3 regions of the Pseudoalteromonas rhizosphaerae genome follow, and region 1 is predicted to be linked to each of the others. Evidence: predicted binding sites of a transcription regulator. Region 1 holds the regulator's gene; each other region holds the start of a gene.
What was found. The regulator sigma-54, encoded in region 1, starts transcription at its own class of promoters, with help from an activator protein. The targets are predictions, from matches to a motif close to GTTGGCACGNNNNTNGNNT.
Positions count from the first base shown of each region.

Region 2: the regulator sigma-54 is predicted to act here: its motif matches at 3,046-3,064, upstream of PVK79_RS20830 (DUF3192 domain-containing protein).
Region 3: the regulator sigma-54 is predicted to act here: its motif matches at 1,457-1,475, upstream of PVK79_RS05020 (BON domain-containing protein).

Region 1 covers NZ_CP118496.1:5,065,030-5,069,304, reverse strand. The annotation lists gene ptsN (PTS IIA-like nitrogen regulatory protein PtsN) at 1-383, opposite strand, end outside; gene hpf (ribosome hibernation promoting factor) at 388-675, opposite strand; gene PVK79_RS22120 (RNA polymerase factor sigma-54) at 704-2,200, opposite strand; gene lptB (LPS export ABC transporter ATP-binding protein) at 2,267-2,992, opposite strand; gene lptA (lipopolysaccharide transport periplasmic protein LptA) at 2,989-3,522, opposite strand; gene lptC (LPS export ABC transporter periplasmic protein LptC) at 3,512-4,066, opposite strand; gene kdsC (3-deoxy-manno-octulosonate-8-phosphatase KdsC) at 4,063-4,275, opposite strand, start outside.
Region 2 covers NZ_CP118496.1:4,812,071-4,816,345, reverse strand. The annotation lists gene PVK79_RS20840 (PAS domain-containing hybrid sensor histidine kinase/response regulator) at 1-1,669, shown strand, start outside; gene PVK79_RS20835 (diguanylate cyclase) at 1,638-2,552, shown strand; gene PVK79_RS20830 (DUF3192 domain-containing protein) at 2,619-2,999, opposite strand; gene PVK79_RS20825 (D-2-hydroxyacid dehydrogenase) at 3,164-4,108, opposite strand; gene zntR (Zn(2+)-responsive transcriptional regulator) at 4,210-4,275, shown strand, end outside.
Region 3 covers NZ_CP118496.1:1,145,280-1,149,554, forward strand. The annotation lists gene PVK79_RS05010 (hypothetical protein) at 154-546, shown strand; gene PVK79_RS05015 (hypothetical protein) at 648-839, shown strand; gene PVK79_RS05020 (BON domain-containing protein) at 1,081-1,404, opposite strand; gene PVK79_RS05025 (S8 family serine peptidase) at 1,874-3,952, shown strand; gene srmB (ATP-dependent RNA helicase SrmB) at 4,042-4,275, opposite strand, start outside.

The DNA of each region.
Region 1 (4,275 bases):
TCTTTGTTATTGAGTTTATCAGCAATTGTGGCTAACGTCTTCAAATGAAGTTGGCTGTCACCATCTGGTACGATGAGGGCTACAAATATATCAACTGGGCGATTATCAATCGCATCAAAATCAACCGGTGATTCACTCACTAAAATTATTGCTAGCGGGTTTTCAACACCACTCATACGGCCATGAGGGATAGCAATACCACGACCAATACCGGTACTACCTAGTTTTTCTCTCGATAGTAGTGCGTTGAGGATTTCTTGTTGTGATAGCTGAGGGAGTTGTTCATGAGCCAATTGGCTTATAAATTCAATGATCCGTTTTTTGCTATTAAAAAGGACCGCAGCTTTACTGCAGTCCTGACAAATAAGTGAGCTTAATTTCATAGTGTTAGTGTCGAGCGTGCTTCTCTTTGTGTTTAATTACTTGACGATCAAGTTTATCGATTAGTCCGTCAATAGCTGCATACATGTCTTGGTGCTCAGTCGAGGCAAATAATTCAGCGCCACTGACATGTAATGTGGCCTCTGCTTTTTGGCTTAGTTTTTCTACATCAAGAATAACATGGACATTATTGATATGATCAAAATGCCTTTCAAGCTTGGCAAACTTATTGTTTACATAGTCTCTTAATGAATCAGTAATTTCTACGTGACGACCAGTTAAATTTAGTTGCATAAGCATTTTCCTCTTGTGATTTTACGCCTTAAATCAAACTTTTACGTTGATTTGACGGTGGAATAGCCAGTGACTCGCGGTATTTTGCAATAGTCCGTCTAGCTACTTTGATACCTTGCTCTGCCAATATATCTGCAATCTTACTATCACTCAATGGTTTCGCTGAGTTTTCTGCACTGATCAATTTTCTGATCAATGCTCGAATAGCTGTCGAAGAGCATTCGCCGCCGTTCTCAGTGCTTACATGACTTGAGAAAAAATACTTTAACTCAAAAATACCACGGGGGGTATGCATGTACTTTTGTGTCGTTACGCGAGAGATTGTTGATTCGTGCATCTCAACCATTTCAGCAACGTCGTTTAGTACCATAGGTCGCATTGCTTCAGGGCCATGCTCAAAGAATCCCTGCTGTTGTTTTACAATGCAGTTAGTTACTTTGAGTAACGTCTCGTTACGACTTTCTAGGCTTTTAATAAACCATTTAGCTTCTTGCAAATGCGAACGTATAAATTGGCTGTCAGTGCTTGATTTTACTGAGCGTGACATTGCCGCATATTGGCTGTTCACTCTAATTTTTGGCATGCTGTCTGGATTAAGTTCAACCACCCAGCGACCTTTAATTTTTTTCACCGAAACATCAGGTATAACATACTCTGACTCTTCGCGTACTATAGTATCCGCAGGCTTTGGATTAAGGCTGTGGATCAATGTCATTACTTCTTTCAGCTCATCTTCTTTAAGCTTAGTCTTTTTCATCAAAGTGCGATAGTCACGACTAGCTAATAAATCGATATGATCAGTTAAAATCATTTTAGTCTCGCTAATCCAAGGAGTTGCAGGATCAAATTGATTTAATTGAATACATAAACATTCTTGTAGGCTGCGCGCAGCAATACCAACAGGGTCAAATAACTGAATGCGTTTTAACACTGCTTGCACTTCGTCTAGTTCGATTTCTTCTTCGTTATTACCTTGATTTAAGCTCTCTGCGATGTCTTCGCAGCTCAAGGTTAAAATACCTGAATCGTCAACAGCTTCAACAATCGCAATGGCAATAGCTTCATCGGTTGGACTAAAAGGTGTGAGCTGTAATTGCCACATCAGATATTCGTGCAGGGTTTCAGTTGAAGCACCTTGATAAATTGACTCATCTTCAGGCATTGGGCCGGATGACGTATTTGGCGCAGCACTCATGTATTCGTCCCAGGTGACGTCCATAGCCATTTCGTCACTTAAAGTCTCTTTACTTAATGCTTCGCTACTTTCTTGTTCATATTCGCTGGGCTTGTCGTCTGCTGATGCACTAACAGTTAAGTCATCGTTGTCTTGTTTTTGTTCGTTTTTACCAGCCGTGTCGTCTGAATATTCATGCTCTTCTAGCTCTAACAATGGATTGCTGTCGAGTGCTTCTTGAATTTCTTGCTGGAGATCCAATGTACTGAGTTGCAATAAGCGAATTGCTTGTTGCAGCTGTGGTGTCATTGTAAGTTGCTGGCCCATGCGCAGCTGGAGTGATTGCCTCATGTATCTCTAACAATCCTTTTATTGTTATCATCGTTAAGTCTAGCAGATACTTAGCCGAGCGTGGCTTTATAGCCTAAATTGCTCGCCCAGGTAAACATCGCGGACTGTTTGGTCGGCAAGTACATGCTCAGGGGTACCTGATGCAATTAACTCCCCATGAGAAACTATGTAGGCTTTTTCACAAACATCAAGGGTTTCTCGTACATTGTGGTCGGTAATAAGTACGCCAATACCACGGTTTTTAAGGTGTTCAATAATCTTCTTTATATCTAACACTGAAATAGGATCAACGCCAGCAAAAGGCTCATCAAGTAAGATAAATTTTGGATTTGCGGCTAAAGCGCGTGCAATTTCAACTCGACGACGTTCACCACCAGATAATGCCATACCTTGGCTGTCGCGAATATGTTGAATGCTAAACTCATCAAGTAAGCTGTCTAGTGCTTCTTCTCTGGCTTGTTTATTCAGCTCTTTACGAGTTTCTAAAATAGCCATCAGGTTTTGATAAACAGTTAACTTACGAAAGATGGATGATTCTTGTGGTAAGTAGCCAATCCCTAACCGTGCGCGACTGTGCATTGGCAGTAAAGTGATGTCATTATCATCAATACTTATTTTACCTTTGTCGCTAGGTACTAAACCCACAATCATATAAAAAGTGGTGGTTTTACCTGCGCCATTAGGACCCAGTAAGCCAACAATGCTGCCTGCGCTAACTTCTAAACCCACGCTTTTTACAACTTGGCGACCTTTATAGCTTTTTGCTAAAAATTCAGCTTTTAATATACTCATGGCTGCCCTTTAGGTTTGTCTTTTTTACTGTCAACAGGTACCAAAATAGTGTGTACGCGATCGTTTGAGCTTGCGCCTTTTTCAGCACTGATCAGCTGTTGGTCCATATCATAGGTAATGCTTTTGGCATTAATTTTTTGACCTGCTTGAGTGACTTGTGCATTACCAATTAACGTTAAATAGCGCTTGGCGACATCGTAACGGACTTCATCAGCACTGGCGCTCATTATTGTGCCATCAGTTTGTTTTTCTTCAAAGTAAGCAGGGTTACCAGTTGCAACAAGCAATTGTTTGTTATTGCCTAAATCTTCGCGCTTATGGACTTCAAGTCGATCCGCTTTGATACGGCGGTTACCATGAATGATTTCAACATTTTTTTCAAAAATACCGATATTATCTTTCAGTTGGGCAAGCTGCTTTTCAGCACTGATAGAGACTTGATCCGCAGGTGGTGCCGTATTTTCAGCAAAGCTTGCAAAGGCAATGAATAAGCTTGGTATCACAAGCAAGTGAGCAAATTTATTGGTCATAATATATGGTTCGCGTATGGTTAATTAGTTCTACCACTTCGGCTTTTAAGTCGGCATGGAGGCCGCGCCCAGTGATCTTTAAATTTGGTCCGATTAATTCAACTGGTTGTTCTGAACTCATGGTTTGTAGTTCAATATCAACCTGAATATTATCTGCGTTTATATGTTCAATCATGGCATTATTGGTCAGGTTTTTAGCAACCACATTACCTTCTAAAATTAATTGATGATTTTCATATAGGGTGGCTTCATCGGCATTAATTTGCCACGTTTGCTGTTGATTATAGAGTGTAAAAATAGGTTGTTCAAAGTAAGTAAACCCTAACTGTTGGTAAAGTTCCATTTTTGCAGCTGTTACTTTGTGGCTAATTTTACCTTGTTCATCAAACGCGGTTTGTTTTAATGCCACCGCAGTATAATCAGGTTTTGCTATTATATCTTCTTGGTTTTGTGTTATGGCAGTGCTTTGATAAAAATACGGATACCACAGCCATACCATACAGCCGACAAATAATACGCATAATATTAAACGCGCACTATTCATGAGCTTGTGCCTTCGCTAGTTAATGATTTACCATTTTCGAGCATTAATAAATCAGTGAGTTCACGCACTGCTCCAAAACCACCAGGGAGCATGGTTGTATAATGTGAAACTCGCTTGATCAAAGGGTGAGCATCATTTACTGCCACCGCAAAACCAACTAATTCCATTACCGGCAAGTCAGGTCCGTCATCGCCTATGTAAGCGATTTG
Region 2 (4,275 bases), 250 kb from region 1:
TTTATTAACCATGCTTAATCGAATGCTTGATTTTGCGCGAATCGAAAATAACCAAGTGCAATTAGATTTAGTTGATTTTGCTGTAGTTGCACTTGTTGACAGCTGCGAGAGTGTATTAATAGGGCTCTGCCAGCAAAAAGAGTTGGCTTTTAATATCGATATTGATCCGCTAATTGCTCCGCAGTTAGTCGGCGATTACATTCGCTTACAGCAAGTGCTCGGTAATTTACTAACCAATGCCGTGAAATTTACTGAACATGGCAGTATCACTTTGAAAATAACAGCCGTTGAATTGACGCCAACACAACAAACCCTGTGTTTTAAAGTGATCGACACCGGGATCGGTATTGATAAAGCTGATCAGAGTCGATTATTTGACGCATTTACGCAAGGCGACGAATCACTCACTCGTACCCACCAAGGCGTTGGTTTAGGGCTTGCTATAGTCAAACACGAAGTGGCATTAATGGGAGCTGAAATTAAAGTTGTCAGCAATAAAGGCCAAGGCAGTGAGTTTTTCTTTACTATAACCTTTAATATTGCCGCTCAAATCGATCCTATCGTCTGGCACAATACTTTAGTGATTCATTCTGAGCGGGGAATTAATTTACCTACCGCATTAGCGCCATTAAAACAGCTAGAATTTTCTGAGTTAGCTGAATTAACAGACCACGCTGTATTAGCAGATTATCAGCGGATCATCATTAATGACGTTGATCTACCGAGAGTAATAACGCGAGACAATATAAAAACAGCATTGATGAGTAATAACACGCAGCTTTATGTTGTTAAAAATGCTCCAAATACTCCGCTGCCTACTCTTAAAGGTATGCAAATGTGCAGCGTGAAAAGTTCTGCATTAGTACAACGAATACAGCAAGTTGAGCCGATATCTAAACGCCCTGATGTAAATCTGACAACGGCAGAGAGTAAACTCAACGTTGCGGGCTTACTAGTGTTAGTTATTGATGATAATCAGCTTAATTTAGATATTATTAGTAATATTTTAAGTCAAGCACATATTAATGTAATGACAGCAACTTCGGCGATGGCAGGGATAGATTTGGTTGCACAAGTCATGCCTGATTTGATCTTAATGGATATTCAAATGCCAGAAGTCGATGGGTTACAAGCAACCGCTTTATTGCGACAACGTTATGAACAACAGCAATTACCTATTTTTGCGCTAACTGCGCATTGTGAAGCAGCTGACGAGCAACGCTCACTTGCCGTAGGTATGAATAAACATTTAACAAAACCAGTGGTTGCAGCAACGTTATTAGCGGCGATCAATGAACTACAAATTACCGGCGCTGTTTTTTATAATCATTCTTTTGCATTAGAACAATTCTCGGGTAATAATGATTTATTGCAGATTATGTTGGATAAACTTGCTAAGTTGTGTGTAAGTCATCTGCAGCAATTAAAAGTACCGATGCAAGCAAAAGCTTTGGAACGGTTAGTGCATAGTATTAAAGGTGTGTCAGGAAATCTTGGCTTTAATCGCCTAAGTGCTACCGCTCAGCAATTAGAAAGTAGACTACGCAAGACACCAGACGTAGGGCAAATATCCCTGAGTCAGTTAGAGTTCGAACTAGCACAAGTAAATAGATATATTCAAATACAAGGCTCAGTAAATGTTGAAGAAAGCCAAAATACTGATCGTTGATGATGACCCATTAAATCGATTGGTGTTGGAAAAAACATTAGCGAATGATCACGAAATATTTTTAGTTGAAAGTGGTGAAAAAGCCCTGACATTTGTTAAATCAACTGCGGTTGACTTAATTATACTCGATATTGTAATGCCTGGCATTAATGGCTATGAGGTATTAATTCAGTTAAAAGAAAATTCAACTACGCACGCTATTCCAGTTATCTTTATTTCAGCTAATACAAGCCATGATGATGAAGCAAAAGGGTTTGAATTAGGCGCAATGGACTATATTGCTAAGCCATTTAGTCCCGCAATAGTACGTGCACGAGTGCGAAATCAATTATTGATTAAGCAAAAAAATGATTTGTTAGAAATGCTCGCCTCCATTGATGGGCTGACAGAAATACCCAATCGGCGTTATTTAGATGAAAGCTTATCGCGAGAATGGCGTCGCAGCCGTCGAGCTGGTACACCGTTATCGGTGCTATTAATAGATATAGACCATTTTAAGCGTTATAACGATTGTTACGGTCACCGTGCCGGGGATGACTGCCTTAAACGTGTTGCACATGCATTAGTTGCAGCGTGTGAGCGTGGCACTGACTTTGTTGCGCGCTACGGTGGAGAAGAATTTGCCGCAGTGTTACCCGATACCAACCAACACGAGGCATTAAAATTTGCTAATAAACTCAGAGATGCTGTTAATACGCTAGCTATCCCGCATAAAGCATCACTCAATGCCGCTCACATTACGATAAGTATTGGGGTTGCTACAACTGAGTTTGGTCAAGTTTATTCTGAGCATATATTACTTGAAGAAGCCGATTTAGGTTTATATCAAGCTAAAGATAGTGGCCGCGATAAAATTATCGCTCGAGTTATTGACGCAAGTTAGTAAAGTCAGTTACTACAGCAAATAAAGAGTGAATATGCTCCACTCTTTACTGCTTTAGTTTTGTGTCTAAATGGCGCTAAGTGAATTATAAATACTATCACCCACACCAATCAGTTTCTCGTTTTTAAAGACCAGTGGAGTACATTCATCTTTTGTCATTTTTCCGTCAGAGTGAATACTGTGGGTGGCATAAAATAGTACTTGGTATACATCACCGTCTTTTTTTAATAATTCTGTAAAGTCGGGAGTTTTTAATTTATTTAATGCATTTTGATAGCTGGTATCTAAAGTGAGCCCTGAGATGCTTTCACGATTAAATTGATGATGTTCTTCCCAGCTTGAACTATTACCAGCCCAGTGTGTTTGTGCTTCACCATCGGATACTGCAATTACACAACCAGTAAGAAGAGGGGCTGCAAGCGCGGCAATTAAAAGTACTTTTTTCATTATTTTATCCTGGATACTAAATATTGATTTTAATTTATCTATTAGCTAGCAAAGAACTAGCCAATATTTTATGTTATTTAAAATCAATGAATTAGATTTTTTTTGTAAGGTGGTGCATTATATTTAACCACCTTTTATAGCGTGACTAACTAAAAGTTAGTTGATTAGACCAGTCTATTTAAACTTTCACCTTGGCTAAATGCGCTAATATTTAAGCTGACTTGCTTTACTAAGCGAATGATTGACTCTTCACTGGCCCATGCAATATGTGGAGTCAGTATTAAATTATCACCACGATAAGCGGCCAATGGATTATCCTTCGCAGCTGGTTCTTTACTTAATACGTCAAATCCCGCTCCTGCAATTTGGTTATTGCTCAGTGCGTTGGCTAAATCAGCTTCATTAACGATACCACCGCGCGCGGTGTTAATTAAAATGGCATTGGGTTTCATCATAGCAAGTTCAGCAGCACCAATCAGATCACGACTTTCATCGGTTAAAGGGCAGTGTACACTAATAATATCAGCTGTTTTTATTGCTTGGTAAAATTCTGTTCGGCCCTCTCTAGTTACTTGGTTTTTACGCTCACTGATAACTACATTGGCACCAAAAGCACGTGCAACATCCGCAACAGCTTTACCAAGCGAACCATAACCGATAATTGCCAGAGTTTTACCTCCTATATCATTAAAACGGTAATCAAGGCGGCAGAACATCTCGCTTTGTTGCCATAACCCTTGTTGGCAATCAGCAATGTAGCGGTGAGTATTACCCAGTAAATTGGTGATCAGTGCAAAGGTATGTTGTACAACCGAAGGTGTTGAATACCCGGCCACATTGGTAACGGCAATGCCAAACTCTTTAGCGGCGACTAAATCAACATTGTTAGTGCCAGTTGCGGCTACACATATGAGCTTTAATTCAGGGAGTTTTGCCAGTGTTTCGCGATTAAGTACCACTTTATTGGTGATCAAGACATCAGCGCCTGCACTATGCGCTAATACTTGTGCTGGACTGGTTAGTGAATAACTAGTGAAGTTGCCAAGTTTTTGAAAAGGTTCAAGGGATGTGCCTGCAAGCGTAGCAGTATCGAGAAGAGTAATATTCATGAGCTTTCCTTCATAATAAAAATTTATAAATGCTTGACCTTGGTGTGTACTCTAAGGTTTATACTCAGCATCAGTTGATAATATGTTAATTGGAGACGGTGATGAAAATAGGCGAATTTGCCAGTCAATTAGGTGTCTCTACAGATACCCTAAGGTACTATGAAAAG
Region 3 (4,275 bases), 1.4 Mb from region 1:
GTTGAGTGGTTTAATATAACTTACTTAGGCATTATTAAATTGTATACAATGAGTTAGTTAACTATGTCATTTGGGCTAGACAATCACTCCTCTGCGTAGATTTGTTCGCTGTTGCGCGCGGCAATATATTTTAAAGGGAATTAAGGTATCTGGATGAAAGAAATCATGGTTTATGGAACAGTTATCCTTTGTTTCTTTTGTTATGGTCTTTGGCCTTTTATCGCATCAGCTTTACTGGTGTTTATTTCTGATGACCCAACTTTAGGTATTATCAGTTTAGTTATTTGGTCAATTGCTGTTACGATCCAAATAATTGCTATGTGGCAAATATTTAAAAGAAATTCAAAAGGATTACATTTGTTTTTCTCTGTAGTTTTTCTTTACGTATTTTTATATGCGGGTGATTCACTTATCGTTTCATTAGAAAGTAACGCTGTTTTTTCATTTTCAAATATTATAAATAAAGCTATATATCCATTGTTCGCTGCATGGGCTTTGTATTTTAGCGATGCCAAAGATTTCTTTATTAAACCAACTGAGAGTTAGTAATGAGTAAGTGTAATAATTGTAGTGCCAGTATTTCTTTTATGGCAGTTTTAAACACCATGAATCCCTTGAAAGTAAAGTGCTCAAATTGTAAGGAGCCAGTGCGAATTGATAAGGTTAGTGGCGGTATTGCAGCCCTAATTATTTCATCTATTGCAGTGACTATACTGGCGATGTTTTACGGTTCACCAAACTATTGGTTAAAAATAGTTCTGCCTGTAGTGGTAGCTGCCGAGATCGGATATTTTGGCCTCATTAAGTTTGGTATCGTTAAAATTAAAGCAGTTGAGTAAATCATAAAAATTCATCTGTAGATTAGTGTTTCTCACATTTGTGTTAAACGCATAAAATTGCCAATTAAACTCAGCAGTGAGTTTAATTGCACCAGCGATAACACAACAAAGCAGTTCTATTTCTATTAAATACCTTATTGTGCATTGCGGTGTGTTGGTGATGTTTTTATATGTTGAGCAAGCACAGTAATGCTTATCTTGTCTTTAAATAGTAGAGCCTTGCAAATCAATTTTTAATCTTCTATCTAGCTACTTTAACCTGCATTTTATTTTCAATAATTGCCACACCTTGGGTATTTTCTAAAAACTTTTGTGCCAGTGCGCGTTCAAAGCCGGTTTCGGTTATACCGTACAGGGCTACTTTGTTGCCATTAACGTGCACTTGTAGTTGCGAGAGGTGTAGGTTTGGATTGCTGCGCAGTTTATGAATTATAGTCTGTTGTAATGTCGGTTGAGGAGAAACGCTGCTGATCATAATTGTGCTGGTGGCCGCACTGACTTGTATTGTGCAGGCGAGTGAAAATATACAGCATACTAATGACATAGTTAATTTGAAGCGATTCATGATTCCTCCCATAACGTCTATTATATTTATTTAGTGACTAGTAACCCTAGTGTTACAATATTCATTCCAAGATTAAGTCATTGAAATATATTGACAATTTAAAATTTTTGTAAACTATTTAGGAGTTTTTTACATTCAACTGAGTAAAAAATACGGTAATTTTTAATTACTTTAGATTTATTTGTTCCTTTTTTTGTTTTTTTAGAACAATATGATATAAAACTACCTGTAACATTTATTTTACAAAAATCATTGAACTCAAGTAAATCAAAGGCATGTGGTTTAGTTACTGTATAGCCATCTAATTAAAAATATTTTCTTTAATTACAATAGATTAATTGCTCTACTTTCTATGGATAAACAACTGTACTCGGTTTATTGACAGCGTTGTCTTTAGGTGTTTTTATTAAATTGATGTGAATTATTTGTTAATTCAATTCTCTTTAAACTAACATCCAAGGATTTTTAAATGAAAGCGTCGAAAACCCCAACATTCAAAATAACGGCATTAGCGAGTGCTATTTTGTTATCAACAGCTGGTTCTGCAATCGCTGAGCAAGTAGAGTCAGAGCGTTTTATTGTGCATTTATCTGAGCAAACGACTGCTCTACATACTGCGTTTGCTCAAAGTAAAGCGCAGATTAATAATATTAAAGTAAGCTTGATGAGCGATGTTGCTACTCAAGCTAATGTTGAAGTACTACAAAGCTTGCCTGATATTAACGCAATGGCGGTGGTTTTAACGGCGGATCAAAAAGCTCGTTTATTACAAAGTAGCGATGTAGCCAGTATAGAAGTGGATCCAAAGCGTTATTTAATGGCCGAAAGCACCCCATATGGTATTACTATGGTTCAAGCTCAACAACTTTCAGATAACCTAACTGGCAGTCAAAAAGTATGTATTATGGATACTGGCTACACACTAAATCATCCTGACTTACCAAATACAGGCGTCACTGGCAGTGATGGTTATGGCGCTAATGATACAGGTAATTGGTATAACGATGGTAACGGCCATGGTACACATGTTGCGGGTACTATTGCAGCGTTAGGTGGAAATGGTCAGGGTGTTGTTGGGGTTAATTCTTCGGGCCAATTGGGTTTACACATTGTTAAGGTATTTAACGACCAAGGAAGATGGGCATATGGTTCTGACCTTGTTGCAGCTATCAGTCAATGTCAAGCCGCAGGGGCAACAGTGACCAGTATGAGTTTGGGGGGGCCTCAATCATCTAATGCTGAGCGCCAAGCTTTTGCTAATAGCTATTCGCAAGGTATGTTGCATATTGCAGCTGCAGGTAATGATGCGAATAGCTCGTTAAGTTACCCTGCATCTTATGATGCGGTTATATCTGTGGCGGCAGTTGATAGAAATGGTAATAAGGCATCGTTCTCACAATATAATTCACAGGTTGAAATTGCAGCGCCAGGCGTTGGTACTAACTCAACATGGAATAATGGCGGGTATAAGAGTATAAGTGGTACTTCCATGGCAACACCGCATGTATCTGGTGTAGCTGCATTAGTCTGGAGTCACTTTCCAAACTGTAGTAATCAACAAATTCGTGATGCTTTAAATACCACTGCGCAAGATCGTGGCGCACAAGGGCGGGATACCTCATACGGTTTTGGTATTGTTAAAGCAAAAGATGCCTATGATTATTTAGCACAATCTGACTGCGGTGGTGGTAGTGGCATGGATAATGTGCCAGTTGCAAGTTTTAGTGCAACCGTAAATGATAAACAGGTTACTTTCAATAATACCTCTACGGATGATAAAGGGATCAGCAGTTATAGTTGGAGTTTTGGCGATGGCAATTCATCGAATACTAAAAACCCTATTCATACTTATACTGCAGAAGGTAATTATACAGTCCTTTTAGAAGTAACTGACACCATAGGACAAACAAATCAGCGTAGTCAAACTGTGACTATCTCATCGAATCCTCCTGGCGGTTGTGATGGTTTAGCTAGTTGGGATGCAGCAAAGTCATACCGTGTTGGTGATTTGGTTGAGTTTAACCAAGTTAAATATAAAGCAACTTGGTGGTCAACGGGGGCAAGTCCAGCGATTTATTCTAATGTTTGGTCGCGTCAAGGTAATTGTCAAAATGACGGTGATGTTAATCAAGCACCTAAAGCGAACTTTGATTTTAGTGTCAATGGGTTGGCTGTCAGTTTCACTAATGCATCGACTGATGATGTGGCTGTTACAACCTATAATTGGACTTTTGGTGATGGCAGTGTCGCTAATACCGTAACACCCAATCATACTTATCAAGCCGCAGGTTCCTATGATGTAGCACTTACGGTAAGTGACGCCCAAGGACTTAATCATACCTTAACTAAAACAGTAACTGTTACAGATGGCACACAAACTGGCTGTACAGACTTATCGAACTGGAGTGCAAGTGCTGTATACACGGCTGGCGAAGAGGTGGCCTATAATGGTAAGCGCTACAGTGCGAAATGGTGGACACGCGGTGCAAACCCTGCTGATAATTCCAGCGCATGGGCCGTTTGGAAAGACCTAGGAGTTTGTCAGTAGCTGTTGGTAATTAAACTAAAAAGCCGAGACTATGAATATGAAGTAACCCCATAAGTCTCGGCTTTTTATGTAGCGTCAAAGCAGATGAATTATTTCTTTTTCTTAGCTTTTGCTTTGGCCTTTTTACGGGCTTTGATTTTTACCGGATCTTTATGTTTTTTGATTGGCGCTTTAGCTTCTTTATGACGCGGCTCAAATCCTTTAACAACACGGCGTTTAAGGCGCAGCTCAATGTAGCGTTCAATTTTTGCTAATACTGCAATGTCATGGGCTTCTACTAACGAAATTGCAATGCCTTTCTTACCTGCGCGAGCAGTGCGGCC